4 regions of the Kushneria phosphatilytica genome follow, and region 1 is predicted to be linked to each of the others. Evidence: predicted binding sites of a transcription regulator. Region 1 holds the regulator's gene; each other region holds the start of a gene.
The links. Region 1 encodes sigma-54, which starts transcription at its own class of promoters, with help from an activator protein. Its sites were predicted from a motif close to TGGCACNNNNNTTGCTNT; they were not measured.

Region 1 (7,926 bases):
AACTGCTTGCTGCCGAAGCAGTCCGGATCATGGAAGATCACCGTATTACTGCACTGGCGGTGGTCGATGATCAGCAGCGCCCTGTTGGCGCACTGCATATGCACGACCTGCTGACCAGTGGCGTAGTCTGAGCGCCTGTTTCCCACTTTCCCGGAGCCCTGTCGATGTCCCGAACCGAATATAATCCCAGCCCTGAAGTGCTTGAACGCGCCGCTCGGGTACGTCTGCTGGCGCTTGATGTCGACGGTGTCATGACCGATGGCGGACTCAACTACACGGGTGATCCGCATGAGCACAAGCGCTTTCATGTACGCGATGGGCTGGGGCTCAAGCTGTTGCAACGCAGCAATATTGAAATCGCCATTATTACCGGCCGGAACTCATCAGCGGTAACCACCCGTGCCGAAGAACTGGGTATCGAGCATGTCTACCAGGGGTGTGAAGATAAATGGCAAGCGCTGAGCGAACTCCTTACCAGGCTTCGGCTGGAGGCCGATCAGGCGGCTTACTGTGGTGATGATCTGGTCGATCTGGCGGCCATCCGGCAGGCCGGGCTGGGCGTTACAGTCAACGATGCCCCCGGTGAAATTCGCCAGCATGCCGATTATGTCACTCTTACCCCCGGCGGCCACGGTGCAGTGCGAGAGATCTGTGAACTGATTCTGAAGGCTCGAGGTGAATGGGATGCCATCGTGGCCGAGTTCGCCTCCTGCTGATGAGTCCCTCCATTGCGCCTTTCGAGTGCGTTAGAATTCATCGCATCATTTCAGCGCGGCCTCATGATGCGGCCGCGCACGTTCACGACAGTGGCACGAGCACATGATAGCGACTCTCAAACGCCTAGCTCCACGATTCTGGCTGCTGCTGCTGCTGGTGGCGCTCGGTATCGGGCTGACCCTGATTGAACAGCGAGGGCGCCTGATGTCACCGACATTCAACGCTACCAGCGATGGCGAACAACCGGACTATTATCTGGAGAACGTGGAATACACCCGCTTCAACGCCCAGGGAGAGGCCGACCAAACGCTCTCATCACCACGGATTGCGCACACCCCTGATGATGATGTTACCCGCGCCCGCAGTCCGAATGTCATGCTGCTTGATAGCAGCGGACGTCACTGGCATGCCACCGGTAAGCAGGCCAGACTGAGTGGCACTGATGACACGCTGGTTCTGACGGGTGATGCGCGTTTGTTCGAACCCGATCGCCAGTGGCGTCTGGAAACCGATACGCTGCATTATGATCGCAATGACCGCCATGCCTGGAGTAACAGCGAGTCGTATTTCCACCGGGGCAACCAGCGTACTCGTGGCAATCGTTTCGATGCCTGGCTTGATCGGAAGGAGCTGGTCATCGATGGCGATGTCCATGGTTACTTTCCGATGACCACTCAATCAGACACGCCGTAAGGGCGCCTGTCTTTCCTGACAAAACCGACAAGGAATCCGACATGAAGCGACGCCTGCTGCTCTGCTCTGCTGCCCTGACGGCCGGTCTGATCGCTGCCGCACCGGTAGCGGCACTGGAGGGCGATGCCGAGAAACCCATCCAGGTCTCGGCAGATCGGCTACAGCTCGACGACAAGGCCGGTACCGCCGTCTATACCGGCAATGTTCAGATGGAACAGGGGTCGATGGAACTCGACGCAGCTACGGTCACCATCCGACGAGGCAACAATGGCGGCGTTTCACAGGTCACCGCCAAAGGTGGCGGGGGCAAGCGCGCCTATATCGAACAGAAACCCAACCCCACCGACCCTCTGGTGCGTGGCTGGGGCGACACCCTGATCTACCACGCTGATAGCCGGCGGGTGGAAATGATCGGCGATGCCGAGTTGCATCAGGGTGATGACACCTTCAACGGCGGCTACGTCCAGTATCATCTCGACACCCGCCAGGTAGACGCTCGCGGACGACAGAATGCCGATCAATCCGAGGGTAGCAGTGGCAAGAACGGTCGAGTACACATGACCCTGACGCCAAACACCGCCAGCAGCAACGACGGGGGAAGCAGCGGTCAATGAAGACGCTGAACGTTACGCATCTCGCCAAGAGCTTCAAGGGTCGGCGTGTGGTGCAGGACATCAGCCTGTCAATCCGACAGGGTGAAGTCGTCGGGCTGCTAGGGCCCAATGGCGCCGGCAAGACTACTTCCTTCTACATGATCGTGGGACTGATTCGCGCCGATGCCGGCCATGTCTCGATTGATGAGCTTGATCTCAGTCGCGAACCGATGCATCGACGTGCCCGCTCGGGTATTGGTTATCTTCCGCAGGAGGCCTCGATCTTTCGCAAGATGACGGTCGCCAACAATATCCGGGCGATACTGGAAACTCGCAAGGATCTTGATCGCGCCGGCCGCCAGCGACGCCTTGATCAGTTGCTGGAGGAATTCAGCATCACCCACATTCGCGATAACGTCGGCATGAGCCTTTCCGGCGGAGAGCGCCGACGTGTTGAAATCGCTCGGGCACTGGCCACGGAACCGGCTTTTATCCTTCTGGATGAACCCTTCGCAGGGGTTGATCCCATCTCGGTGGGAGAAATCAAGGGCATCATCCGGCAGTTGCGCACGCGCAATATCGGTGTATTGATCACCGACCACAACGTGCGTGAAACACTGGATATCTGTGACAACGCCTATATCGTCGGTGATGGCAAGATCATCGCCGAAGGCGATGCCAGCGCCATTCTCGCCAATCAACATGTGCGTGATGTCTATCTGGGGCACGAATTCCGACTCTGATCACTGCCAGGCGTGGCATGGAATTTGCTTCAAAAACCCCTTGTGGCTCTTGCATGGCATGAAGGGGCTCGATAGCGTGTCGTCAATGTACCAGTGACGAGCCCGCCATCATGTCCATGATGAAACCCTCCATGCAGCTTCGAATCGGCGCCCAGCTGAACATGACGCCGCAGTTGCAGCAGGCCATTGCCCTGTTGCAGCTGTCGACGCTCGATCTGCGTCAGGAGATTCAGCAGGCGCTGGAAAGCAATCCCCTGCTTGAGCTCGAGGAAGACTTCGACGAGCTGGAGCTCAGTGATCCCCGGGACGAGGAATGGGCGGAAGACATTCCCGATGAACTGGCGCTGGATAGTCAGTGGGAAGATATCTATCCCGACGCCGTCGGTAACGGCAGTGACCAGGCGCCCGATTTCGAACGCAACACAGCTGCCGAAACCCTGCAACAGCATCTTGGCGCGCAGTTGGCGCTGCTGACGCTCGACGAACGCGATCACCAGATGGCCGAAACCCTGATCGATGCACTCGATGACAGCGGCTATCTGAGCGTAACGCTGGACGAGCTCTGTCAGGGGCTGCGGGCCCAGGGTATGGCTGGACTGCGTGTCAGCGAACTTGAGCAGCTGCTGGTACGACTCCAGCAGTTCGAGCCCAGTGGGGTTTTTGCCCGCGATTTGCGCGAATGCCTGTTATTGCAGTTGGCACAGTTGCCTTCCGACACGCCTCATCTACCTCAGACAAGACGCCTGATTCGCCATTTCCTCGAAGCACTGGGACTGGATAACCGCAAGCTGCTACGACGCCGGCTGGGGGTAGACGATGAGACGCTCACCACCATCATTGCCACCATCCGCACCCTGGACCCTCGGCCGGGGCAACGTTTCGAAGGTGCCGAGCAGGGCTATATTGTTCCTGACCTGATTCTTCGTCGCAGCCCTCGTGACGGCTGGCAGCTCGAACTCAACCCCGATGCCCTGCCCCGCCTGCGTATTCAGCCCGACTATGCGGCGCTGATACGTCGTGCCGACAAGAGCGATGACAACAGCTTTCTCAAGCAACATCTACAGGAAGCCCGCTGGTTGATGAAAAGCCTGTCAAGCCGTAACGACACACTGCTCCGGGTAGGACGGGAAATCATGCTGCATCAGCAGGCATTTCTCGAGCACGGCGAAGAGGCCATGAAGCCCCTGGTTCTGGCCGATATCGCCAGCGCCGTCGAAATGCATGAATCCACCATTTCACGTGTTACCACGCGCAAGTATATTCACACCCCTCGTGGTGTCTTCGAACTCAAACACTTCTTCTCCAGTCATGTCGGACAGGAAGGAGAAGGCCATGCCAGTACGGCGATTCGAGCGCGGATCAAGAAGCTCATCAGCGACGAATCCCCCCGCAAGCCGCTTTCCGATGCACGCCTGGTATCGCTGCTGTCGGACAGCGGAATTACCGTCGCTAGACGAACCATCGCCAAATACCGTGAATCCATGGGTATTCCTTCGTCGAGTGAACGCAAGCGACTGGCATAAGCAGGGTAGGCACCCGAGCCAAAAGGTTTACAATCAACTTGTCACCTGTCGGAAAGGAGCGTGTCATGCAGGTCAATATTACCGGCCATCACATCGAACTGACCGATGCACTGCGAGACTATGTTCATCAGAAGCTGGCCAGGATAGAGCGACATCACGACAACATTACCAATGTGCAGGTCACTCTCTCGGTGGAAAAATCACGTCAGCAGGCTGCCTGTACCCTGCATGCTTCCGGCGCGGAGCTTCATGCCAACAGTGAACAGGATGATATGTATGCTGCCATCGATGCCCTGACCGACAAGCTGGACCGTCAGTTGGTCAAGCACAAGGAAAAGGTTCAGGCACGCGCCCAGGGCAACGGCAAGAACTGAACACCCTTGCAGAACCGGCAAGGCACAAGGAAGTCATGTCCCGGGCGGAACTTCGGGTCCGCCCGGGCATTCGAGGGAACACAAGGCCTGTTAACACTGACAAGACTCGCCGCACTGCTGCCTCCTGACCGTTCGAGCAGGCGCGAGAAGAGCCATTCGGTGAGCCACCATGACCCATGAACAATACCGCAGCAGTGGTTTTCGCAAGTCCCCGGAAAAAATACAGGCCAATGTGCAAAAGAACGTTGCATTACGCTCATGCGGCCTGTTACACCGCACATACCGCGCCGGCGTTTGCAGCCCCGTTGCCTGCGGCGCCAGGATTTCGCAAGCGTTGACAGGCTCCCGCACATCATGACGCTCGATCAGATCCTCCCGCCGGAACGCACCATGTTCGATGTGACCGGTGGCAGCAAGAAACGGGTGCTGGAATTCTTCAGCACCCTGATCGCCCAGAATACCCCCAGCATTGACGCCCAGGAGGTGTTCGGCCGGCTGATCAGCCGCGAGCGACTTGGCAGCACCGGCGTAGGTAATGGCGTCGCCATTCCCCATGCTCGCAACCCTCATTGCCGCCAGCCACTGGCCAGTTTCCTGAGTCTGGCCGATCCGATCGATTTCGATGCCATCGACGGGGAACCGGTCGATCTGATCTTCGTGCTGCTGGTGCCTGAAACTGCCGATGATACCCACCTGGCATTGCTGGCCCAGATTGCCGAGCTACTCAACTCGGACGAAACTCGCAAGGCACTACGCGCTGCCGAAAGCCAGCCAGCGCTTTATGAGACCCTGATCGGGGCCATCCGCCAGCAAAACGAGCGCAACTGATCATGCAACTGGTAATCATCAGTGGCCGATCCGGCTCCGGCAAATCGATCGCGCTGCAGGCGCTCGAGGATCTTGGCTTCTATGCCATCGATAATCTTCCAGCCATGTTGCTGGCACCGCTGATCGATGAACTCGAAGCTGGCAGCCCACACCGACGTCGGGTTGCGGTCAGCATTGACGCCCGCAACCTGCCGACCGCGCTGGAACAGTTCCCGGGCCTGCTGGAATCACTGACCGGACGCGGACTTGATTGCCAGGTGGTCTATCTCACTGCAGAACCCCGGGTTCTACTGGAACGCTACGCGGCAACACGCCGGCGTCATCCGCTGACACGCGAAAGCGACATGACGCTGGCAGAAGCCATTGAATCCGAGGAGCAGTTCCTCTCTCCGATCCGTCATACCGCCGATCTGGTTATCGACACCTCGAACCTGACCCTGCACGATCTGCGTAGCCGGATCAGTGAGCAGGTCGCTCGCGACAATTCCAGCCAGATGACGCTGACACTCGAGTCCTTCGGTTTCAAGCGTGGCGTTCCGCTGGATGCCGATCTGGTCTTTGATGCCCGCTGTCTGCCCAATCCCTACTGGGACCCACGCCTGCGCGGGTCCACGGGACAGGAACAGGCCGTTATCGATTTTCTCGAGCAATACCCCGATGTCGAGGATATGTTCATCGATATTCGACAATGGCTGGATCGCTGGTTGCCCGCCTATACCGCCAGTCGACGCAGTTATCTGACTGTTGCCATCGGCTGTACTGGCGGGCAGCATCGCTCGGTCTATCTGATCGAGCGGCTGGGTGCTTATCTGGCCGAACGGTTTCCTTCGGTACGTATCCGTCACCGCGAGCTGACAGTGCAGCGTACCCTTGGCAGGGCAAGTGATGGCTCGGCGTGAACTCACCCTGATCAATCGCCGCGGGCTCCATGCCCGGGCCGCCACCAGATTGGTACAGTGTTGTCAGCAGTTCGATGCCAGTGTCACCGTCTGGCATGGTGAGCGCCGGGCCGACGCCGCCAATATCATGGCTCTGATGATGCTGGCAGCGCCCTGTCATACCCTTTTGATTGTCGACACCGATGGCCCGGAAGCCGAAGCGGCGCTGGAAGCCATTACCCTGCTGATCGAGGCTCGCTTCGATGAAGACGGATAACGTTCGCCTCGGCTGATTCGGTTCCATGAGCTCACGCAGTTAGCGAACAGTGGTGCTAAACTGGCGTCCGTTCACGCCGGCTCGGGAATCCTCACGCATGAGCATGCAACCGGAAACACTCCAGCAACGTCTGGAACGCCTCAATGCGGCCCTGGAAGAAGGGGCGACCGGTCAGGTCAGACGCATGCTCAATCGCGGTCTGGCAGCGGTAGATGTCGCCCAGTTGCTGGAATCGACGCCACCACGGGAGCGCGAACAGCTCTGGGCAATGATCGAGCCTGAACTGCAGGGTGAGGTACTGCAGTATCTGGTCGATGATATCCAGACCGAATTCCTGGGCCGCATGAGCGTGGAACAACTGCTCTCCATCTCACGGCAGCTGGATACCGACGACAAGGCTGACCTGCTGCAACGCCTGCCCAATACCATGATCCAGCACGTGCTTGCGGGCATGGGTACGGCCGAACGCGAGCAGGTGGAGATGGTGCTCGCCTATCCGGAGGATACTGCCGGCGGGCTGATGGACACCGAGACCGTCACTATTCGTCCGGAAGTCTCTCTGGCTGTGGTACAGCGCTATCTGCGACGACACGAGCGGTTGCCTGAATCTACCGACACGCTACTGGTCGTTACACGTCGTCGCGAGCTGATCGGTCATCTTCCATTAACGCGGCTTTTGGTCAGTGACCCGGATATCACGGTTCGCGAGATCATGGAGACCGATCTTGTCACACTGACAGCGCTGACGCCGGAGGAAGAAGTGGCCAGCGTTTTCGAGCGCTTCGACCTGATCTCGGCGCCCGTTTTGAGTATCGATGGCAAACTGCTGGGGCGTATCACCATCGATGATGTAGTGGATGTCATTCGTGAGGGCGCCGGTCATACGATGATGAGTATGGCCGGGCTGGAAGATGACGAAGATACCTTCGCACCGGTACTACGTACCGGGCGTCGTCGAGCTGTCTGGCTGGGGATCAACCTGATCGCCGCCACCGTGGTCTCGTTAGCGATTGGTTTTTTCGAAGACACCATTCAACGCATTGCCGCACTGGCTGTGCTGATGCCGATCGTCTCCAGCATGGGCGGCATAGGCGGCTCACAGACACTCACCGTCATGATTCGAGGCATTGCTCTCGGGCACGTATCACGCGCCAACCTGCGCTGGCTGGTCGTGCGCGAACTGCTGGCCGGCAGTCTCAATGGCGTGATCTGGGCCTGTGTCGTCGCGATCATCGCCATCGTTCGTTTCGAAGATCTCCAACTGGGCGCCATTATCGCGCTGGCGATGGTGATCAATCTG
Region 2 (7,926 bases), 1.5 Mb from region 1:
ACATCCGTGTCCAGCAAGTTTGCCACTGCCGAAGTGCTCAGTGTTCATCACTGGAACGAGTCGCTGTTCAGTTTCCGCACTACCCGTGAAGATAGCCTGCGGTTCAAAAACGGCCAGTTCGTGATGATCGGCCTCGAGGTCGATGGCAAGCCGTTGACACGTGCCTATTCGATCGCCAGTCCCAACTGGGCGGAAGAGCTCGAATTCTTTTCCATCAAGGTGCCGGACGGACCGCTGACCTCGCGTCTGCAGCATCTTGAGGTCGGCGATCAGATTCTGGTCAGCCGCAAGCCGACCGGTACGCTGGTACTGGATGATCTCAAGGCCGGCCGTCATCTCTATCTGCTCTCCACCGGTACGGGTCTGGCGCCGTTTCTGAGCCTGATTCAGGATCCCGAAGCCTATGAGCGCTTCGACAGGATTGTGGTGGTGCATGGGGTGCGTACCGTCAGCGAGCTGGCCTATCACCATTTCATCACCGAAGAACTGCCGGCGCATGAGCTGCTCGGCGAGGAGATCAGCGAGAAACTGATCTACTACCCGACGGTGACGCGCGAGGCGTTCCACACCACCGGTCGACTCACCGATCACATTCGCTCCGGCAAGCTGGCGGCCGATATCGGTCTGCCGCAGCTCGACCCCGAGCATGATCGCGCCATGCTCTGTGGTAGCCCGGCCATGCTGGATGAGACCAGCACCGTACTCGATGAGCTGGGCTTTGCCATCTCGCCACGCATGGGCGAGCCGGGGGATTACGTCATCGAGCGCGCCTTCGTCGAAAAATAAGGCAGGTGCCAAAAGTGCCGGGACTGCCCGCCGGATGTTCGAAGAAATCGAATGCCGGCGGCCAATCTATTCGCTTTGGTAGCTCCTCTGGCCGGAGTACAGTGCTGCTTTTCGCCAGATGGCGTATGACCTTCAGATGGAGATTTTCATGAGCAGCGCCCTGATTCTCAAATCCAGCATACTGGGTGACGCCTCCCAATCGACGGCACTGGCCGAACGGCTGGGGGATCGCTTTCGCGCCGAATACGGTGACGATAGCGTGACCGTTCGCGATCTGGCGATCACCCCGGTGGACGTGCTCGATGGTGAGCTGATGGCGGCCTTGCGGGGCAGCGTCAGTGAGCCGACGCCGGCGCAGCTTGAAGCGCTGGCCCTGTCCGACCGGCTGATCGATGAGATTCACGCGCACGATACGCTGATCGTGACTGCGCCGATGTACAACTTCAATATTCCTACCCAGCTCAAGACCTGGTGCGATTTCATCGCCCGGGCGGGACTGACCTTCCGCTACACCGAAAACGGTCCTGAAGGGCTGATTCACGGCAAGCGGGTGTTCGTGATCACCACGCGCGGCGGACTGCACCGCAATAGTGAAACCGACCTGGTCACGCCGTATCTGACTACCTTCTTCGGGTTTTTGGGTATGCGCGATATCGAGTTCATCTATGCCGAGGGCTTTGGCATGGGTGAGGAGGCTGTGGCCAGCGCGCAGGCACAGGCCTCTGCCGAAGTGGATGCAGTGGCGCTATAGGTTTACACCAGCCAGGGGCGCCGTTGTGATGGCAGTTGCCTTGAATTCGGGATGATCGACATGATGGATGGCAGGACGCTCATCACTCGCGACTCGCCTCGGCGGATGAGCGCCTGCCTGCGCCAGTTGCGCCATGGACTGACGACCACCGAGCTGCTGAAACAGCGCCCTCTCAATACGCTCATGCCTGACAATCTGCTGCCCGTCCACTGAATAAACCGATCTTTGGTAACCCACGGCATTGAGCCATGCCGTGGATTGCTTCCCAGGCATAATAGCGACAGGACAACGTGAACATGGCGGAAGAAAGACAACACGTTCCTTTATATCTGGCGGCCATTCCCTTTGTCGTGATGATGATTGCGATGATGGTCACCATCATCGTCTTTGAAGGCAGTCCCCATATACCGCTGCTGATCGGCGCAGTAACGGCCGGTCTCTTGGCCTGGTGTCGGGGTTTTTCATGGGGCGAGATCGAGGAGTCCATTTATACGGGGATCAGGAAGGTGCTGCCGGCCGTGGTCATCCTGATGCTGGTCGGCATGCTGATCAGTGCCTGGGTCGGCGGCGGTATTGTGGGCGCCATGATCTATTACGGACTCGAATTCCTGTCACCCGACTGGTTTCTGCCGGCGCTGATGGTGATCTGTGCCATCAGTACGCTGATGATGGGCAGCTCGTGGTCGACCATTGGCACGCTGGGGATTGCAGGCATGGCCGCGGGAACCAGTATGGGAATTGCCCCCGCGGCCATAGCCGGCGTGGTGGTATCGGGTGCCTTTTTCGGCGACAAGATGTCGCCGCTATCGGATACCACCGTGCTGGCCTCGGGCATTGCCGGTGCCAACATCTTCGAGCATATCCGCCACATGCTGTATACCACCCTCCCCGGGCTCGCCCTCGCCCTGGTGATCTACGTGCTGATGGCGGGTGATCACTCCGCCAGCGACATGAGTCAATCGATCGGGACGGTAACGAACGCGCTGCAGACGAACTACGTGATCTCACCGTGGCTCTTCGTCGTGCCACTGATGATCCCGCTGCTCGCCATCAGCAGGGTACCGGCCATTCCCACGCTGGTTGTGGGGATCATACTGGGCAGCCTGGCCTGCCTGTGGGTGCAGGGCAGTGATATCGCCACGCTGTTTGATATCCTGCAGAGCGGCTATGTCGCGCATACCGGGAACGAGACCGTGGATGGTCTGCTCAGCCAGGGCGGGCTGGAGTCGATGATGTATACGGTCTCGCTGGCGATCATTGCCATGATCTTCGGCGGCATCATGGAGAGCACCGGCATGCTGAACGCTATTGTCGGCGGCGTGCTGAAACTGGCCAGCAGCGGTCGGCGATTGTGTGCCGCGACCGTGGTGTCTTCGTTTCTGACCAATATCCTGACGGCCGAGCAGTACATCTCCATTATTCTTCCGGGCAGAATGTACGCCAGGGCCTATCAGCAGCGAGAATTGCATCCGAAGAACCTGTCCCGGGCGCTCGAGGATGGCGGTACCATTACCTCGGCACTGGTGCCATGGAGCACTGATGCGGTGTTCGTCTACAGTGCGCTGGGCGTGAGTGCCTGGGCTTATGCGCCCTATGCCGTGCTGAACTACAGCGTGCCGATCATCTCCATTCTGATGTCACTGGCCGGCATCGCCATCGTTGGTCGACGCGAACAGGCGACCGTGTCGACTGCCGGTTGAGGCCGGGGACAGCGGTTTTCCGATCATGGGCAGCCCCCGGGGCGGTGCAACTCGCCCTTTGGTCAGGTGAGCCACGGCCGATGTGGCCGCGCGGTTACTGCAGCGTTCCCTCATTGAAACGAAAACCGCCGATCGGCTCTGCCGGTCGGCGGGTGTAGGTGGCTGCCGGTGCTCAGACGGCATCCTTGCCGGTTTCACCGGTTCGGATACGAATGACCTGGTCGAGCGGCGAGACAAAGATCTTGCCGTCACCGATCTTGCCGGTGTTGGCGACCGAGGTAATGGCTTCGATTACCTCGTCGACCATCGACTCGTCGACCGCGACTTCCAGCTTGACCTTGGGCAGGAAATCCACCACGTATTCTGCCCCGCGATAGAGCTCGGTATGCCCTTTCTGTCGTCCGAACCCCTTTACCTCGGTAACGGTAATACCCTGTACGCCCACTTCTGAGAGTGATTCGCGCACATCGTCGAGCTTGAACGGCTTGATGATAGCGGAGACCAGTTTCATGACTTGTATCCTTGCCTGTGATGAGTGCGGTTTGACCGAGCGTCTCGGAGTGATGCTGTGTATCTTCAGCATACAATGCGTGCCGAAGGAATGAAAAAGCGCTACCGAGACAAAAAAGGCACCCCCGAGGGGTGCCAGGGAGCACGCCAGCTCACAACGGGGGGCGGTTACTTCTTGCCGCCGGTGAACTCGGGGTAGGCCTCCATGCCGCATTCGGCAACGTCGACGCCTTCGTATTCTTCCTCTTCAGTGACCCGCAGCCCCATGACCGCCTTGATGATGCCCCATACGACCAGGCTGGCGACAAAGGTCCAGATGAAGATGGAGACGATGCCCAGCAGCTGTGCGCCGAAACTGGCGTCGCCGTTGGAGAGCGGTACCGCCAGCAGACCCCAGATACCGGCCACGCCGTGCACCGAAATGGCACCGACCGGATCGTCGATGCGCAGTTTATCGATCGCGACGATGGCAAACACCACCAGCAGGCCGCCCACGGCACCGATCAGTGTGGCACCCAGCGCAGAGGGCGCCAGTGGCTCGGCAGTAATCGCCACCAGCCCGGCCAGCGCCCCATTGAGGGCCATGGTCAGGTCGGCCTTGCGGAACCACAGCTTGGCGAGGATCAGCGCGGCGATCACGCCCCCGGCTGCCGCCGCATTGGTGTTGACGAATACCTGAGCGACCGCGTTGGCTTCGGTGATATTGGAGACCTTCAGCTCGGAGCCGCCGTTGAAGCCGAACCAGCCCAGCCAGAGGATGAAGGTGCCCAGCGTAGCCAGTGGCAGATTGGCACCCGGGATGGCGTAGATGGCACCGTTCTTGCCGTATTTGCCCTTGCGCGCGCCCAGCAGCATGACGCCGGCCAGTGCGGCAGTCGCACCGCACAGGTGCACAACGCCGGAGCCGGCGAAATCCTGGAAGCCGGCTGCATCGAGAAAACCACCACCCCACTTCCAGTAGCCCTGAACGGGATAGATGAAGCCGGTCATGATGACGGCAAAGACCATGAAGGCCCAGAGCTTCATGCGCTCGGCGACGGCGCCGGAGACGATCGACATGGCCGTGGCGACGAAGACGACCTGGAAGAAGAAGTCCGAACGGGCGGAGTAGTAGACATCGCCGTTGCTGCCCAGCACATCATCCACCGAGTGCTCACTGCCCAGCAAAAAGCCGAAACTCGGGAAGAAGCCACCCGATGAGCTGGAGTACATGATGTGGTAGCCGATCAGCAGATACATGGTGCAGGCGATGGCGAACAGCACCACGTTCTTGGTCAGGATTTCGGTGGTGTTCTTGGCACGCACCAGACCGGCCTCGAGCATGGCGAAACCGGCCGCCATCCACATGACCAGTGCACCCATGACCAGAAAGTAAAAGGTATCGAGAGCGTATTGGACTTGAATCAGATCATTCATGATTGGTTCCTTGACCCTGGGCGTTATACCGCGTCGACGCCGCGTTCACCGGTGCGAATACGGATGACATCTTCCAGTGGGGTGACGAACAGCTTGCCGTCGCCGATCTTGCCGCTGTTGGCCGCCTGACGAATGGCATCGAGTACGCCATCGACGCGCTCGTCATCGACGGCCACTTCGAGCTTCACCTTGGGCAGGAAGTCGACCACGTATTCCGCGCCCCGATAGAGTTCGGTATGGCCCTTCTGACGACCGAAGCCCTTGACCTCGGTCACCGTGATCCCTTGCACACCGTGATCCGCCAGGGCCTCTCTGACGTCATCGAGCTTGAATGGCTTGATGATGGCGGTGATGAGTTTCATGTCGTGTTATCTCCCTTGTGGCTGGCGCCTGCCCTATCTCAGGGCAGAAGCTGTGCCATCAGCCTCACAAGTGAGCAAAATCAGCGACTTGGAAAGTAAAAAAGTGTTGCCGACGCGGTTCGCCCGATGGCGACGGTGCGCTCGGTGCACCATTTTCGACCCTTTTGGCGCAGGCCAAGGGCCGCTGGCGCGCTCTTTTGGTGCGCCGGTCAGGTGGGTATGGGTTGCCCGGGCGTTCATGGGCGTGTTCTGCACAGATTTGCATCAGCCATGCACTGCACCGGGACATCCAGGGTTTTTCATGTCGGGATCAATGCGTAACTGCGCGGGCTTGCGTATCCTTGTAGGTAGCAGTCGGGTGGCAGGTCAGTGCTGTCCGGCAGATTGGTCACGAACTCGTGAGGTAGCTTCATGGCACGACAGGATGTTTTCGGCCGTCTGGCGCAGCAGATCGGAGAGCGGCTTCAGGACGCTTCGCATGCACCGGAAGAGATTCAGCGCACGGTGCACGGCGCCATGCGGGGTGCCTTCGACCGGCTCGAGCTGGTCTCGCGCGAGGATTTCGACGTCATGATGGAAGTGTTGCAGCGCACCCGTTCGCGCGTTGAAGCGCTCGAGAAGCAGGTCGCCGATCTCGAAGCAGCACTGGATGAACGGGGGGATCACACCGCCTCCACGACGACCGCCCAGGCCGAACAGACCAATACGCCGGCGGATGCGCCCGAGAAAAACGCCTCTGCGTCTCCTCATCCGGGCAAGGACGGCGACGACACGCGCTGATTGCCTGCCTCCCGAGCCGATGCCGAATCCGCTGGCATCGGCTCGTTATCGCGTTGATAACCCGAATATTCGTTACCCGGCCTCCACCGGGCCCGCTCGCCTGTCAGGATCTTTCGCAAGACCATGCCGCAATACATTCCCGATGAGACCTCCCTGCCCGAGCTGACGCTGCGTGGCGTACTGCTGGGTGCCCTGATCACGGTGTTGTTCACCGCCTCCAATGTCTATCTCGGCCTCAAGGTGGGGCTGACCTTCGCCTCTTCGATTCCGGCAGCCGTCATTTCCATGGCGGTGCTGCGCTATTGTCGTGGTGCCAACGTACTCGAAAACAACATGGTGCAGACCCAGGCCTCGGCGGCGGGGACCCTGTCAGCCATCATCTTCATCCTGCCGGGGCTTCTGATGGTGGGCTACTGGCAGGGCTTCCCGTTCTGGCAGACCGCCGCCATCTGCGCCATTGGCGGCATTCTCGGGGTGCTCTATACCATTCCCCTGCGCCGGGTGATGGTGGTGCAGAGCTCGCTGCCCTATCCCGAAGGCGTGGCCGCCGCCGAGATACTCGATGTCGGCAGCCGGCACGCCGCTGAAGATCCCTCGCCAACAGATGAACGATCCGCCCCGCAGGCGGCTTCCGGCAGCGAGCCGGGTGCTCGTGAAATTGCGCTGGGTGGCCTCGTGGCGGCGCTGTTCTCGCTGTGCAGCGGTGGCTTTCGGGTGTTGGCCGAGAGCATCAGTGTCTGGTTCAGCGTCGGGCGCAGTGCCTTTCAGCTCTCTACCGGATTTTCGCTGGCACTGGTGGGTGCCGGCTACCTGGTCGGCATTGTCGGAGGCATGGCGATTCTGATCGGTACCCTGCTCGCCTGGGGTGTGGCGGTGCCCTGGCTGACGGCCATTGCGCCGGATCAGGGCGAGTCGCTCAAGGCGCTGGCGATGGCACGCTGGTCCAGCGATGTGCGTTTCATCGGTGCCGGCACCATCGGTATCGCGGCTGTCTGGACGCTGATCTCGCTGTTTGGCCCCATGGTGACCGGCATCCGTGCCTCATTGGGCGCGATGCGCAACGATGCGGGCCGCAAGGCGCCGGGGCGTACCGAGCAGGATCTCTCGCCCCGTATCATTCTGGCACTGCTGGGCGTACTGCTGGTGGCCCTGATTGCGGTCTTCGCCGACTTCCTCGGGGATGCAGCGCCTGCCATGGCCGCGTTACCGTTCTGGACGCTGGTCGGCGGCTGTGTGCTGTTCGCCTTTGCCTTCGGGTTTCTGATTGCGGCCGCCTGTGGCTATATGGCCGGGCTGGTAGGCTCGTCCAGCAGTCCCATTTCCGGCATCGGCATCATGGCAGTGATCCTGGTGTCGCTGCTGATTCTGGCCTTTACCGGCGTCAGCGATGCGCTGAGCCAGCTTGAAGGTTCGGTGGCAGCCAAACTGCCCACCGCCCTGGCGCTGTTCACCACTTCGGTGGTCGTGGCGGTGGCCGCCATCTCCAATGACAACCTGCAGGATCTCAAGACCGGGTGGCTGCTCGGGGCAACGCCGCGGCGCCAACAGATCGCGCTGATCATTGGCTGTATCGTCGGTGCGCTGGTGATTCCACCGGTGCTGTCACTGCTGTATCACGCCT
Region 3 (7,926 bases), 1.4 Mb from region 1:
CGCGCTCGAAGGGCGCAGTCTGGGCAACCTCTATGCGCTGACCGGCGTGGTATTGCCGGATACCCCACCCTATGCGACCAACGGCCATCTGGTCGCGCGTCTTCGGCGCCCTGAAGGCAGCCTGTTCGAATATCAGGAGTTCAAGGCCACTATCGGTGGCAGTGATCTGAGCGGCACCCTCACCTATACCGATCGCAAACCCCGTCCCATTCTTCGCGGCACCCTCGACGCTCGTCGCCTGCGTATGGTCGATCTGGGCCCGCTGATCGGTAGCGATGATGATCGCACCGCCTCTACGGATGACGCCCCGCGCCAGCCACCAGGGAAGGTACTGCCCGTCTCGGAATTTCGTACCGACCGCTGGAATCGCATGGATGCCGATGTTCGCTTTCGTGCTGCCCGAATCGAACACGGTGCAGCCCTGCCATTGAGCGATCTCGACACACATATTGTGCTCGACAACGGCGAACTTCTGCTCGACCCGCTGCACTTCAGCATGGCCGGTGGCGCGCTCAATACGACCCTGCGCCTGAATGGCAATCGCTCACCCATGCAGGCTCGTATCGACATGCATGCCCGCCGGCTGCAGCTGAAGCAGCTGATCCCCGCCCCCGGCGACATGCAGGACGCACTGGGCCAGCTCAATGGCGATGCCACCCTCACCGGACATGGCAACTCGGTCGCTGCCCTGCTGGGCTCAGGCAGCGGCGAAGTGAAGATGCTGATCGATAACGGTCTGATCAGCCGCAATCTGATGGAGCTGGCCGGACTCAACGTGGGCAATTACGTGGTTGGCAAACTGTTTGGCGATGAGCAGGTGCGGATTCACTGTGCCGCCGCCGATCTGATATTTCGCAACGGTCTGATGCGGCCGAAACTGTTCTTCATCGACACCGAGAACGCCACTGTCGATATTGATGGTGCCATTGATTTCGGCAGCGAACGCATGGATCTGACCATCGATCCACAGGGCAAGGGGCTGCGCATCCTTACCCTGCACTCGCCCCTTTATGTCAGCGGCACCTTCAAGAATCCTGCCCCGGGGGTAAAGGCCGGCCCCCTGGCAGCGCGTGCCGCCGCTGCCGTGGCACTGGGGGCCATTGCGCCACCTGCCGCCCTGCTGGCCCTGATTTCACCCAACAGCGGTCAGGAACAGCAATGCAGCGCACTGCTTCAAAAGCGCACAACATCGCAGTAATCGTCAGGACACAATCGCTCGCTGCGGTATCGTCATCAGTCGATTGCACAACGGGGTCAGCACGAAAGCCAGCAGCAATCCTGTCAGGGGCGGTACCCAGGGTGAGTACCAGGCCCCCAGGGTCGCCAGCACATAGGCCACGATGCTCGGCCAGTGCACGGCCGGCAGCGTGGCACTCTCAAGCGCCGGATAGCGGCTGCGATACCTGAAGAGATAATCACCGATAATCACACCGCCCAACGGCGGAATGCAGGTACCCAGCGCCACCAGAAAGGGCACCAGCAACTGATCCATCCCGGCCAGTGCCAGCAGGGTACCGACGGCAGCACCGGCCAGCGTTACCTGCCCCCGCCGGCGGGTACGCAGCAGATTGCAGCCGGCAGCGGCAAAGTTGTAGATGGTGTTGTCCTGGGTGGTCCACAGGTTGAGAAACAGCATGATCAGACCGAACAGCGTCAGCCCCTGCAGTATCAGCACTTCCACGATATCGGGCTGCTGATAGACAAAGGCCCCCATGGCACCGATCAATACCATCAGCCCGTTGCCGATGAAAAACGCCAGCAGGGTCGCGGTGACGGCCTGAGCCGGGGTGCGAGCAAAACGACTCCAGTTGCTCGCCTGGGTAGCGCCTGACACAAAGGTACCGAAAATGATGGTAATACCTGCTGTCCAGCCCAGCGAACTCTCGGCCGTTCGACTGGTCAGCCCGGAAAGGCCACCCGCATCCTGCCAGGCAAGCACCATGCTGATCACGATGAGCACCGTCATCGCTGGCACCGCCAGCTGCGACAGACGCGCCAGCCCTCGGTAACCAACGAAGGCGGTCAGACAGAAGCCGAAACCGAACAGCACCATCAGTACAGGCGCCAACCCGTCCGGCAGGGAGAAGGTACCCACCAGTACATGAGCGATGGTGGCCACGCCCCAGGCATACCAGCCCACCTGAGTGATCCCCAATAGCAGATCGGAGAGCGCACTCCCCCGGTTTCCCAGCGCAAAGCGCGCCATCAGCGCTGTATTTAACCCGGAACGCGCCGCCATCCAGGCAATGATGGCAGCATAAGCCCCCAGCAGCAGGTTGCCGATGACAATCAACAGCAGCAGCTCACCAAAGCCGAAGGCTTCGCCGATTCGACCTCCGGCAAACATGGTAGCGGTAAAGAAGGTGAATCCCAGCAGCAGCAATGCCAGTGAACCGAACGGCTTGCGCGCGGTCGCGGGTACTTCACTCAGAGGATGATCGTCATCAACGTGGGGTAATGCCATGGCGGTCTCTCCGGTCAGGGGCTATGGCAGTACAGGCAAATGCCATGCCAGTCACGTCCGGACCTGATTCGCGTGACGCGGCATGGCCATGCGAACACACCCATGCACCATGATGGATCGACACCCCTCCAACAAGGCGCCATCATGGTGCACGCCCTGACGGCAAGAACCTCCCGGCACCGCATGCCGGTGCCGGGAGAGAGACTTACTCTACGGTCACACTCTTGGCGAGATTGCGTGGCTGATCGACGTCCGTGCCCTTGAGCACGGCAACATGATAGGCCAGCAACTGCAGCGGCAGGGTAAACAGCAGCGGCGCGATGACCTCATCGACCTCTGGCAGACGCAGCACATGTACGCCATCGCCTTCGCTGATCGAAACATTCTCGCCGGCAAAGACAAAGAGCTCACCACCGCGAGCGCGCACTTCCTGCAGGTTGGACTTGAGCTTCTCCACCAATTCATCGTTGGGTGCTACTGCGATGACCGGCATGTCGCTATCGACCAATGCCAGCGGGCCGTGTTTGAGCTCCCCGGCAGGATAGGCCTCGGCATGGATATAGGAGATTTCCTTGAGCTTGAGCGCACCCTCCAGCGCGATCGGAAACATCGGTCCACGACCGAGAAAGAGTGCATGATGCTTTTCGGCGAAGGCCGAGGAGAGTCGCTCGATATCCCCATCCAGTGCCAGTCCCTGATTGATCAGCTGCGGCAGCTGACGCAGGGCACCCACCAGGCGAGCCTGCAACGCATCATCACCGGAGCGGGCATAACGCAGTGCCAGCGTCAGCATCAGCAGTGATACCAGTTGGGTCGTGAAGGCCTTGGTCGAGGCCACCCCGATTTCCGGACCGGCGTGGGTCATCAGACTGAGATCGGACTCGCGCACCATAGAGCTGCCCGGCACATTGCAGATGGCCAGGCTGGCCAGGTAGCCGCCATGGGACTGGGCATGACGCAGTGCGGCCAGCGTATCGGCGGTCTCACCGGACTGGGAGAGCGTCACAAACAGGGTGTTGTCGGGCACCACACCATCGCGATAACGATACTCCGAGGCCACTTCGACCTGAGTCGGCACACCCGCCATTTTTTCGATCCAGTAGCGCGCTACCATCCCGGCGTGGTAACTGGTACCGCAGGCAACGATCTGGATATGGCGAACATCGCTCATAAGCGCATCCGAGCCGCTGCCGAAGATATTCGTCATGACATGGCCATCACCCAGCCGCCCTTCCAGCGTCTTGGCAATCACCTCGGACTGCTCATGAATCTCCTTGAGCATGAAGTGACGGTAGTTGCCACGGGAGATGGCGTTATCGCCATGCTCAAAGACTTCAATGCCCCGCTCGACCGGCTTGCCGTCCGCATCGAACACCTCGATGACCCCACCATCGGAGAGCTGGACCAGATCACCTTCGCTCAGATAGACGAATCGATCAGTGACCTGCAACAGCGCCAGCGGGTCGGAGGCAAGAAAGGCCTCCTCGATCCCGACCCCGACGATCAGCGGGCTGCCCTTGCGAGCTCCGACGAGTCGATCAGGCTGATCAGCATGGGCAACGGCCAGTGCATAGGCCCCTTCAAGCTGAGCGACGGCATCCTGAAGCGCGGTAAGCAGATCCCGGCTGCGATCGAATTCGCGTGCCAGCAGGTGCGCCACGACTTCGGTGTCGGTTTCGGACAGGAAAACATACCCCTCGCCTTCCAGTTCCCGGCGCAGGGATTCAAAGTTTTCGATGATGCCGTTGTGTACCACCGCCAGACGATCGCCGGACTGATGCGGATGAGCATTCTCTTCGCTGGGACGGCCATGCGTTGCCCAGCGGGTATGAGCGATACCCGCCCGACCCCGCAGTGGTGATTGCTGCAGCTTTTTCTCGAGTTCCGCTACCTTGCCCAGTGCCCGCTGCCGCGACAAACCACCCTCTTCGCCGAGGATCGACATGCCAGCACTGTCATAGCCGCGATACTCGAGCCGCTTGAGCCCTTCCAGCAGAATGTTCTGTACCTGCCGTCCGGCGACGGCGCCCACGATGCCACACATATGAGGCTCTCCATGAAAGTTTCGGTTATCCGGTGGCTGCTGCATCCGCCACGATGTCACGCTCGACCCGTTTAACCCGGATGCCGTGAGCTTCAATGCTCCGGCAATGGGCATCGTCAAGCCGATCATCGGTAATCAGCATGTCGATCGCCGACCACGGCAGTTCGAGATTGGGAATACGCCGACCAAACTTGTCGGACTCGACCAGCACAATCACTTCACGTGCCACTTCAGCCATCACCCGGGACAGCCCCAGCAGTTCGTTGAAAGTGGTCGTGCCTCGCGCGATATCGATGCCATCGGCGCCAATGAACAACTGATCAAAGTCATAGGCCCGCAGCACGCTTTCCGCCACCTGTCCCTGAAAGGAAGCCGAATGAGGGTCCCAGGTCCCGCCGGTCATCAGCAGTGTCGGCGGTCGTTCCAGTTCATGCAGCGCACCGGCCACACCCAGCGAATTGGTCATCACCACCAGTCCTTCAAAGCGTGACAGCTCCGGAATCAGTGCGCCGGTAGTACTGCCGCTGTCGATGATCAACCGGCCATGCGGCCTGATACATTCGCTGGCCGCTCGGGCGATGGCCCGCTTGGCACGCGAGGGACGGCTCGGACTATCGGCTTCCTGCGGAATCAGTGTTGCCCCGCCATAGCGACGCATCAGTCTTCCCTCGCCCTCCAGCACGGCAAGATCCTTGCGGATGGTCACCGTGGAAGTTGCGAAGTGCCGTGCCAGTGCATCGACGCTGATCTCGCCCTGATGAGCAAGGCGCTCGACAATGGCATCACGACGCGTGGAGGCAGTGTGCTTCGACATGGGGGGCGTTATCGACTCATCATCATTTTAATGTTTCGTTTTCACCTTTCGTTTCGAAAGATTCAAGGCTTCGCATCAAAACCCATACAACTAAAGTCGTCAACTCCCATGCCCACTTCGGCATAGTGACCATGCGTAAAAACAGTACCGCCCATCCCGAACGGGATGGGCGGCAGCGAGACGAGCCTGGTTCAGCGACGATGCGGAGGCACCCAGTCGGACTTCTGAGTCTGACGGGATCGACCAATGGCAAGGCTGTCATCATCCACCGTATCGGTGATGGTCGAGCCAGCCGCGATGGTAGCACCACGACCAATTCGCAGAGGCGCCACCAGCGCGCTGTTGGAGCCGACAAACACGCCGTCACCGATCTCGGTGCGATGCTTGCTGACGCCATCATAGTTACAGGTGATGGTACCGGCGCCAATGTTGACGTCGCGACCCAGTTCACTGTCGCCGATATAGCTGAGATGATTGATCTTGCTGCCCTCGCCGATCCGGGCATTCTTGGTTTCGACGAAGTTACCGATTCGGGCGCCACGTGCCAGGCGCGTGCCAGGGCGTAGCCGGGCAAAAGGACCAATCTGTCCGGCTCCGGCGATTTCGGCCCCTTCGATCAGGGTGTGCGCCTCGATGGTGGTATCCTCACCAATATGGGCATCGCGAATCACGCTATAAGCGCCCACTACCACACCATCGGCCAGCGAAACGGTGCCTTCGAAGACACAACCGACATCAATGAAGACGTCGCGGCCGACACTCAGTTCACCCCGGACCTCGATTCTGCCGGGATCGGCCAGAGTCGCGCCTTCGCGCATCAGCCGCTGCGCCTGATGGTGCTGATGAATACGCTCCAGCGCCGAAAGCTGGACCCGATCGTTGACGCCCTGCACCTCATAGTGGCCGTGCGGTTCCCGGGTCAGTACCTCGACCTCTTCAGCCGCCGCCATGGCAATGATATCGGTGAGATAGTATTCGCCCTGGGCATTGTCGCTGGAAAGCTGCGGCAGCCAGCGCTTGAGGTGGGCCCCGGTAGCCGCAAGGATACCGGTATTGCACTCCTGGATGCGCTTTTGCGCTTCACTGGCATCCTTTTCCTCGACGATGGCCGTCGCCCGACCCTGCTCATCGCGCACGATGCGCCCGTAGCCGTGCGGATGCGCCATGCGCACTGTCAGCAGTGCCATGTGGTGCGCGTCGACGCCCTCCATCAGGGCAGCCAGCGTATCCGGCTGAATCAATGGCACATCGCCGTAGAGCACAAGTACCGGCCCATCGCCGAGCGCATCGAGGGTACGGGCAACCGCATCACCGGTACCACGCTGCTCTTCCTGCATCACGAAGTTGGCCGATACATCCGACAGCGATTCACGGACCCGGTCGGCACCATGACCCACCACCACATGCAGTCGGGCTTCCTCCAGACTTTCGGCCGCCTCGATCACATGGCGCACCATGGGCTTACCGGCGATGGGGTGCAGGACCTTGGGCAGCCGGGAGCGCATACGGCTTCCCTGACCGGCTGCCAGTATCACGACGTCAGTGCTCATCGAAGCGCACTCTCCTTGATTCATGAAATCCCTGGTCAGGGTGACCAAAGCCACCCTGGTGACTGCTCAGAGTGTAACAGGCCACCCGCGACAACACTGTTTCACTACGTGCACGCCGTTTCAGAGCGTCAACATCACCAGCATCAATGGCAGGGTCAGTACCGAGAGCAGCGTCTGCAGGGTAATCAGTCCAGCCATCAGCTCGGCATCGCCGCCCAGCTGACGAGTAAGTACATAGGCCGTAGGAGCCGTAGGCAGGGCAAAGAAGAGCACCAGCAGTCCGGTCATTGAAGCCGGCAAGGCCAGCAGCCGGGCAATCGCCAGCGCCAGCAGTGGCATCGCCAGCAACCTGGCGGCACTGGCTAGCAGCAGCGTCAGCGAAGTCCCCCTCAGGGCCGAGGGTTTCAGGGCCGCCCCCACACACAACAGTCCCAGCGGCAGGCTGGCGCTCCCCAGCATTGACAACAGTCGATCACTGCCGGGAGGCAGGGGCAGATTGATCAGCGAGGCAGCAATACCCGCCAGACAGGCCAGAATCAATGGATTGGAGGCCAGCGGCCGCAGCAGCGCTCGCAGCGGCAGATGGCGTTCAGCACTCAGTGCCCAGACGGACAGCAGATTTACGCTCGGCACCAGTAGTGCCAGCATCACGGCCGCCAGTGCCAGCGCATTGGCACTGCCCAGCGCGGCGACCAGCGCCAGGCCCAGATAGGTATTGAAACGCAGGGTGGACTGGACAAATACACCGAAACGCGCAGCCGACCAGCCGGTCAGACGGCGCAGGCCGAGCAGGCCCAGCCAGCCAGCCCCCAGCCCCAGGGCCACACCCAGCGCCAGCTGACCCAGGGCGGGATCATCGAAAGGTGCTTTGGCCAGATGGTGAAACAGCAGTGCCGGAAACAGCAGAAAGTAGTTCAACCGCTCTGCGGCGCCCCAGAAGGCATCGCCGGGAAAGCCCGAGTAGCGTAGTCCGCCTCCCAAAAGCAGCAGCACAAACAGTGGCCATAATGCCGGCAGCAGTACGCTCACGCCGACCTCCCCTGCAGAACACGCC
Region 4 (7,926 bases), 1.1 Mb from region 1:
TCGCCCCGGTAAAGGCGCCCTTCTCATGACCGAACAGCTCGGATTCCATCAGATCGCGCGGAATGGCCGCCATGTTCAGGGCGATGAAAGGCGCTCGAGCCCTGGGGCTGTGCTGATGCAGGGCCTGGGCGACCCGCTCCTTGCCGGTGCCCGATTCGCCATTGATCATCACCGTGATATGGGACTGCGACAGCCGGCCAATGGCGCGAAACACCTCCTGCATTGCCGGTGCTTCACCGATGATCTCGGTATCGATACCTTCCGGCTCCCGCGCAGGCGTTCGACGCTCCCGGGCGTGGGCGATCGCTCGACGCACCAGCGCCAGGGCATCATCGACATCGAAGGGCTTGGGTAAATATTCGAAGGCGCCCCCCTGATAGGAAGCCACGGCGCTATCGAGATCGGAATGTGCCGTCATGACGATGACCGGCATGTCCGGATGGCGTTCCCGGGTCCGGGCCATCAGATCCAGGCCATCAATCCCCGGCATGCGAATATCGGTCAGCAGCACGTCCGGCGGCTGGCGATCCATGGCGATCTCGGCCTGATCGGCGCGCTCGAAGCAGGCCACCTCGATATCAGGCTGCGCGAGCGTGCGTTCGAGTACCCAACGAATGGCGCGGTCATCATCGACGATGTAAACGCGTGCGGTATCACTCATGCCTGGTCTCCATGCACGGGCCTGGTGTTGTTCTCGCCGGCAATATCCAGCGGGATCAGCAGGCGAAATTCGGTATGCCCGGGTTGACTGTCACACTCGATCAGCCCCTGGTGCTGATGCAGGATCGACTGGGAGATCGACAGCCCCAGCCCACTGCCCTCGGCTCGGCCCGAAATCATCGGATAGAAAAGGGATTCCCGAAGTGCCTCGGGAATGCCGGGACCGTTATCGATGATGGATACCTCGCAGACCAGCCGATGGCGCTCGGCCCCCAGCGTAAACTGGCGCCGGGCTCGGGTTCGCAAAATGACGGCAGGCTCGGTGGTAGCGCTCTCTTCCAGTGCCTGTACCGCGTTGCGGGCCACATTGAGTACTGCCTGAATCAGAGCGGCTTCATCGCCTGTAATATCGGGCAAACTGGGATCATAATCGCGTGCCAGGCTGACCCGCTGCGTTTCGGCTTCCAGCAGGGTCCGCACCCGTTCGAGTACCGCGTGGATATTGAGTGGCCCGTGCTGAACCGGTTTATTGGGCCCCAGCATGCGGTCGACCAGATCACGCAGGCGATCGGCCTCCTCCACGATAATGCGGGTAAATTCGGTCAGACTCTCATCAGGCAGATCGCGCTCAAGCAGCTGCGCCGCCCCGCGAATGCCACCCAACGGATTCTTGACCTCGTGTGCCAGTCCGCGGGTCAGCACCTTGACCATCTCCTGGCGGGCAATCAGGGTTTCCTCGCGGGAGATACGCATCAGACGATCACGCGATTCGAACTCCAGCAGCAGCTCACGCGGAGAAAGCGGCGTCGCCGTGTAATCCACGGTGATATTCTCTCCGCTGTTCAGCAACAGCAGTGCCTCGCGCTGGGTATAGGGGTGCTGATCACGTAATGATTGCCGCAACATGGCGCTGATGCGGCCCCCTTCTCCGTCCAGACACTCCAGAACGGTATTGCCGGCCCGAGTGAGGCTGACCCCCAGCAGCGCCTCGGCTGCCGGATTGAGCCAGCGCACCCGCAGTTGTTCATCGAGCAGCACGACCGCTGTGGTGAGATGTTCCAGCAGCCGCTGATGCATGCCGTGTTCCGTCATCGTGATCTCTCCCGGTAGTGCCTGAGCTGGTGCAAGAAGCGCGCCAGTCTCGTGCAATCCGCCATCCGATACTGCACCAGAACCGACAATACGGCTTAACGCTCACCGTGACAGTTCATGGCAAGTCAGTGGGCTACCGAACACTGCACCATTATTGTGCATCACGTGAAGCACGCTGACACTCTGAAGTGCAAACGTCGGAGGGGGATTCAACCACCTGCACCGATAGCACAGGCGAGCTTCGGCGTATCCGACCCTCGCGATCTACCAGCTCGGCTTGCAAGCGGTGTCTACCGGGAGCAAGTCCGGGCAATAGAAAAACCGTGGTATGCAGGGGAGACTGACTGAGCTGGCCATCTACACGCAGCTGCACGCGAAGCGGGTCTGACAGTGATGGTAAACACTCGACGCGCAGGGCAATACCGCTGGCCGCTTCAGCGAGCGCAATCGGACGTTCGGGCGCGGGCAACACCAGGGTCAGCCGCTGGCAGCTGCTTACCGGCGTTCGGATAACGTGCTGGCCGGATGGCGCATCAAGGTGGATCACCGAGGGCGTGGGTAGCGTATGACGCTCCCCCTGGGGGAGATCACTCCAGTGAACCCGGCCCTGCTCATCGACCTGACGATACAGCGCTGACTCGGCCGATGCCGTGCCTGCCATCAGCCACAGTGCCAACACCCACCCGAATCCTTTCACTGCGCCTCTCCCACGCGCTGGCCACCCGATATTGCGACAGCAATGCGACATATCCCTTGCTCGAACCACTGACGGTAGCCGAGGCGCCGGGCCTCCCATCGGGTAAGCACCCCCTCTCCCGTGGCACTGTTCGAGAGGCAGGCAAATTTATCGAGAAAAATGGTCCCGAAAGAATGACGCGTGTAAGCCTTTTTACTTACATCTGCCACCGCTAACGGTAACCCAACACTCTTTCGTACGGTAAAACCTCATTCACGAAGTAGCAGGAGATTGATATGAGCGATTACAAAACCGTACTCGATTATGGCGCTGATGCGAGCGGCAAGAGTGATTCCAGCCAGGCTTTCCAGAAAATGGCCGATGATTCTTCCGTTTCGGCGCTGATTATCCCGAGCGGTATCTTTCGCATCGATAATACCGTCAACCTCAATAATCGTGATGTCTTCGGGCCCGGCAAGACGCGCTTCGGTCAGGACACCAAAAACATCAGCTACATCACCACCGGCCGGCTGAAAAACGACGGCGACTATCTGTTCAAAAACCAGGGGCCCACCTTTGATGGCATGACGTTCGTCAATCTCGAAAAGGGTGGCGTACTCGACAGCAACGGTTACAACAGCCGGGTCTCGAACTGCTATTTCGAAACGCTGGGAACGGCCATTCATCAGGGCAATATCCTGGTAAACTTCCGTCTCGAGTTCTGCAACTTCACATCGGTCGGCTACGGCATCCGCCAGACCAAAGAGGGCGGCCTCAACACGACCGTGCATGTCACCGGCTGCGAATTCAACAGCACTCATAATGGTCTGGTATTCGCAGGTCAGCTGCGCGGCTCCAACATCCGCGAGAACATCTTCGAGGCCATGGATGGTGATGCCGTGCTGGCGTCGCATCTTTACAACAACAACTTCCAGGGCAACTGGTGGGAAGGACACAACGGTCACGACAGCGACCGCTATCCGGATGGCTATCCCTGCGTTCGGGTGACCGAATCCCAGCAGATGATGCAAAACTTCGCCTCGGCCAACCATGTGTCCCATAACTGGCAGAACGTGTTCGAGCTCGAAGAGGAAGGCCGTAACGGGGGCGGCATGGGTGGTGTTACCACCGACGGCGGCACACTGCGCATTGTCAGCTGCGTCGGCAAGGCCATGCACCTGACCTGTGACGGGCTGAGTGCCAGCCGCGCCGACTGGATTGGCTCTGATCCGATGGTGATCCGCGCCGGCCGAGCCAAGGGCGGCGGCTGGTCGCAGGATCTTACGCTGAGGACCGGGGGCGCCGGGGGCGATGGCGGCCACATCACCATCGATAACTATCCCGAAAACGGCAACGGCGGTGTCTTTGAAAACTCGTTGCGCTTTCTGAAAATGGTGGATGGTGAAGACAAGCGTTATGAGTCACTGCATCTGGAACGCGATGGCGCCGGCCATCCCCAACCGGGTCTGGTCGGTCGTTCCGAACTGGAAGAGGGACATGTAGCTCGTACCGGTGTACCTGCCCAGTGTTATGTGTGTGAAGGCGAGCGTGCCCGGGGACTGGAGGCCTTTACCAAAATTGATCGCGGCACCGAAGGCGAAGTCTCGATGGCAGCTGTCTATGGCTTCGACAACCCCATGATCAGCGTCACGGTCGAGGATCGCGGCATCGTGCTCGACGGGATCACCTACGACAAGGGAGAGACCTGGAACCACAGCGACTCCCGCTCGTCCCGGTGGCTGACGCTGCACTTCGTTGATCGTCAGACGGGGCAGCCGAAGACACCGAAAGGCTTCTGGCTCTGGTTCAACCTGCACACCTGCTGATCGGTATACTCTGCCCACCACGCAAAAAAACGCCCCGCATTGCGCGGGGCGTTTCCCTATCCGACATATCCGAACCGCCGAGGCGGCTCGGTCATCGATTCAGACGCTGTAGTAAAGCTCGAACTCGACCGGCGTCGGCGCCATGCGCACTGCCGTGACTTCTTCCATCTTGAGTTCGATGTAGGCCTCGATCATGTCCTCGCTGAACACACCACCTTCAGTCAAAAAGTCATGATCTTCCTTCAGCGCCTCGAGTGCCTGGTCCAGGCTGCTGGCCACGGTGGGCACCGATTTGCCCTCTTCCGGCGGCAGGTCATAGAGGTTCTTGTCCATGGCATCGCCGGGATGGATCTTGTTGCGGATTCCATCGATGCCTGCCATCAGCATGGCGGCAAAGGCAAGATAGGGGTTGGCCGCCGGATCCGGGAAACGGGTCTCGACACGCTTGGCCTTGGGGCTCGACGTATACGGAATACGCAACGAGGCGCTACGGTTGCGGGCACTGTAGGCCAGCATGACCGGCGCTTCGAAGCCCGGCACCAGACGCTTGTAGGAGTTGGTCGAGGGGTTGGTGAAGGCATTCAGCGCACGAGCATGCTTGATGATGCCGCCGATGTAGTACAGCGCCGTTTCGGAAAGCCCTGCATAACCGTCGCCGGCGAACATGTTCTCGCCGTCCTTCCAGAAGGACTGGTGAACGTGCATACCGGAACCGTTGTCACCGTTCATCGGCTTGGGCATGAACGTGGCCGTCTTGCCATAGGCATGCGCCACGTTGTGGATCACATACTTCAGGGTCTGCACCTCATCGCACTTCTGCACGAGGGTGTTGAACTTGACCCCGATTTCATTCTGACCGGCGTTGGCGACCTCGTGGTGGTGCACTTCGACGCCCTGGCCCACGGATTCCAGCGTGGTGCACATGGCACTGCGGATATCGTGGAAGGAGTCGACCGGCGGTACCGGGAAGTATCCGCCCTTGACGCGCGGCCGGTGACCCATGTTGCCGCCTTCGAAGGCTTCATCGGTCGCCCAGGCGCCCTCTTCGGAGGAGATCCGATAGTAGGAGCCACGCAGGTCGGTCTTGAAATGGACCTCATCAAAGATGAAGAACTCGGGCTCGGGACCGAAAAAGGCGGTATCCCCCAGGCCGGTGCTCTTGAGATACGCTTCGGCACGCTTGGCGATGGAGCGCGGATCACGCTCATAACCCTGCATGGTCGCCGGCTCGATGATGTCGCAGCGCAGCACCAGCGTCGGGTCCTCGGTAAACGGATCGAGGTAGGCCGTGCCGTCTTCCGGCAACAGGATCATGTCGGACTCATTGATCCCCTTCCAGCCATCGATGGAGGAGCCGTCGAACATCTGGCCGGTCTCGAAGAACTCTTCATCGACACTGCGTGCAGGAATGGTGACGTGCTGCTCCTTGCCTCGGGTATCGGTAAAGCGCAGATCAACCCACCTGACGTCGTTTTCCTCGATCAGGGCAAGTGTTTTCTCTGACATGATGGTCCTCCGTTATGAGCGTGACGGCTCGGGATCGGTAAACATCTTCTCGGATTGTCGTTGTAACACGCTCACCTGTAGTGCATACAGGTCGTGTCCTGTCCCCAAATAATGCATGCAGCGTGCCAACCGCTTCGGCATCGCGCCTGCCATTGGGATATCTTCATGTTTTATAAAACAAATTCACTCTTCTCAAACGAATGAAGCGCAGTTCTGCGGCGTGCCATGGAATGCGCCCGACCTTCGTATTGCACTCTTGTGATGCACCTTATGGGTGCATGCACCACAACAGAGCGTGACAGCAGTCCTCTCTGCCCGGGAGCCCGCTTTTTATGTTCTTCTTTCGTTTGAAGCCTCCAGCAGCTATTCGTCACGCCCGTGAGTCGCTACAATGCGCGCAAATTTCCACACGTCATCCATTCGGCGTACATCGTCGAAGAAGGTGAACGCGTGTTTCCACTTTCGGGTGATTATCCATGACCAGTCAGGACATCGCCGGCGATATCAGCAAGCTTCGCAATATCGCCATCATCGCTCACGTTGACCACGGCAAGACCACACTGGTCGATAAGCTGTTGCAGCAATCCGGTACCCTGGACCGCAAGGCGGAAAACCAGGAGCGGATCATGGATTCCAACGACCAGGAGAAGGAACGCGGCATTACCATCCTGGCAAAGAATACCGCGATCAGCTGGCACGACTATCACATCAATATCGTCGACACCCCTGGCCACGCCGATTTTGGCGGTGAGGTCGAGCGTGTCATGTCGATGGTCGATTCGGTGCTGCTGATGGTGGATGCTGTCGACGGTCCCATGCCGCAGACCCGCTTCGTGACCCAGAAGGCATTTGCTCAGGGGCTCAAGCCCATCGTGGTCGTCAACAAGATTGACCGTCCCGGCGCCCGTCCCGACTGGGTCATTGACCAGATTTTCGATCTGTTCGACAACCTCGGCGCTACCGAGGATCAGCTCGACTTCCCGATCATCTACTGCTCGGCACTCAACGGCGTGGCCGGTATGGAACCGGATGAAATGGCCGAGGACATGACGCCCATGTTCCAGTCCATCGTCGATATCGTCGAGCCGCCGACCGTCGAACTCGATGGTCCTTTCCAGATGCAGATTTCGGCACTGGACTACAACAGCTATGTCGGCGTCATCGGTCTGGGACGCGTCAAGCGCGGCAGTGTTCGTCCCGGTCAGCAGGTCACCGTGGTCTCCCGCGACGGCGCAACCCGACGCGGCAAGATCGGCCAGGTCATGACCCACATGGGTCTGGAGCGCATGCAGGCAGATGCCGTCAGCGCTGGTGACATTGTCTGTATTACCGGTATCGACGATCTGGCGATCTCCGATACGCTCTGCGATCCCAATAATGTCGAGGCCCTGCCGGCTCTGACCGTGGATGAGCCTACCGTCTCGATGACCTTCCAGGTCAACGACTCTCCTTTCGCCGGACGCGAAGGCAAGTTCGTGACCAGCCGTAATATCAAGGAACGTCTCGAGCGCGAACTGATTCACAACGTGGCGCTGCGCGTCGAACAGGGTGAATCCCCCGAGAAGTTCAAGGTATCCGGTCGCGGCGAGCTGCATCTGTCGGTGCTGATCGAAGCCATGCGCCGTGAGGGCTACGAGCTGGCCGTAGGCCGTCCCGAGGTCATCATTCGTGAAATCGATGGTGAGCAGCAGGAGCCCTACGAAGAAGTCATCATCGACTGCGAAGAGCAGCACCAGGGCGCCATCATGGAGGAGCTCGGCTACCGCAAGGGCGAGATGACCAACATGAACCCGGATGGCAAGGGTCGCGTTCGACTGGACTTCATCATCCCGTCACGCGGACTGATCGGCTTCCGTGGTCAGTTTCTGACCCTGACGTCCGGCACCGGCATCCTGACCAGCCGTTTCGATCATTACGGCGCTCTCAAGCCGGATGCCACCATTGAACGCCGCAACGGTGTTCTGGTCTCCATGGTCTCCGGAAAGGCCCTGGCGTATGCCCTGTTCACCCTGCAGGATCGCGGCAAGCTGATCATCGAGCAGGGCACCGAGGTCTACGAGGGCATGCTGGTCGGTATCAACAACCGCGCCGATGACATGGTCGTCAATCCGACCAAGGGCAAGAAGCTCGATAACATGCGCGCCTCGGGCAGCGATGAAAACATCG

Region 2: a site for sigma-54 is predicted at 5,566-5,583, ahead of FY550_RS00445 (P-II family nitrogen regulator). Genes of this name have one in related genera too.
Region 3: a site for sigma-54 is predicted at 2,497-2,514, ahead of codB (cytosine permease). Genes of this name have one in related genera too.
Region 4: a site for sigma-54 is predicted at 1,781-1,798, ahead of glnL (nitrogen regulation protein NR(II)). Genes of this name have one in related genera too.

What each region holds. Positions count from the first base shown of each region.
Region 1 covers NZ_CP043420.1:2,182,030-2,189,955, forward strand. The annotation lists gene FY550_RS10075 (KpsF/GutQ family sugar-phosphate isomerase) at 1-131, shown strand, start outside; gene FY550_RS10080 (KdsC family phosphatase) at 165-716, shown strand; gene lptC (LPS export ABC transporter periplasmic protein LptC) at 820-1,410, shown strand; gene lptA (lipopolysaccharide transport periplasmic protein LptA) at 1,452-2,024, shown strand; gene lptB (LPS export ABC transporter ATP-binding protein) at 2,021-2,746, shown strand; gene FY550_RS10100 (RNA polymerase factor sigma-54) at 2,878-4,269, shown strand; gene hpf (ribosome hibernation-promoting factor, HPF/YfiA family) at 4,335-4,643, shown strand; gene ptsN (PTS IIA-like nitrogen regulatory protein PtsN) at 4,998-5,471, shown strand; gene rapZ (RNase adapter RapZ) at 5,474-6,370, shown strand; gene FY550_RS10120 (HPr family phosphocarrier protein) at 6,357-6,626, shown strand; gene mgtE (magnesium transporter) at 6,724-7,926, shown strand, end outside.
Region 2 covers NZ_CP043420.1:88,606-96,531, forward strand. The annotation lists gene FY550_RS00420 (ferredoxin--NADP reductase) at 7-786, shown strand; gene FY550_RS00425 (FMN-dependent NADH-azoreductase) at 935-1,537, shown strand; gene FY550_RS16815 (hypothetical protein) at 1,598-1,750, shown strand; gene nhaC (Na+/H+ antiporter NhaC) at 1,834-3,237, shown strand; gene FY550_RS00435 (P-II family nitrogen regulator) at 3,410-3,748, opposite strand; gene FY550_RS00440 (ammonium transporter) at 3,916-5,163, opposite strand; gene FY550_RS00445 (P-II family nitrogen regulator) at 5,187-5,525, opposite strand; gene FY550_RS00450 (accessory factor UbiK family protein) at 5,937-6,305, shown strand; gene FY550_RS00455 (OPT family oligopeptide transporter) at 6,429-7,926, shown strand, end outside.
Region 3 covers NZ_CP043420.1:3,569,215-3,577,140, forward strand. The annotation lists gene FY550_RS16565 (AsmA family protein) at 1-1,198, shown strand, start outside; gene codB (cytosine permease) at 1,202-2,464, opposite strand; gene glmS (glutamine--fructose-6-phosphate transaminase (isomerizing)) at 2,670-4,508, opposite strand; gene FY550_RS16580 (DeoR family transcriptional regulator) at 4,534-5,322, opposite strand; gene glmU (bifunctional UDP-N-acetylglucosamine diphosphorylase/glucosamine-1-phosphate N-acetyltransferase GlmU) at 5,514-6,872, opposite strand; gene FY550_RS16590 (AEC family transporter) at 6,993-7,901, opposite strand.
Region 4 covers NZ_CP043420.1:3,311,445-3,319,370, forward strand. The annotation lists gene glnG (nitrogen regulation protein NR(I)) at 1-661, opposite strand, end outside; gene glnL (nitrogen regulation protein NR(II)) at 658-1,737, opposite strand; gene FY550_RS15435 (DUF4124 domain-containing protein) at 1,904-2,449, opposite strand; gene FY550_RS15440 (hypothetical protein) at 2,725-4,254, shown strand; gene glnA (glutamate--ammonia ligase) at 4,354-5,760, opposite strand; gene typA (translational GTPase TypA) at 6,237-7,926, shown strand, end outside.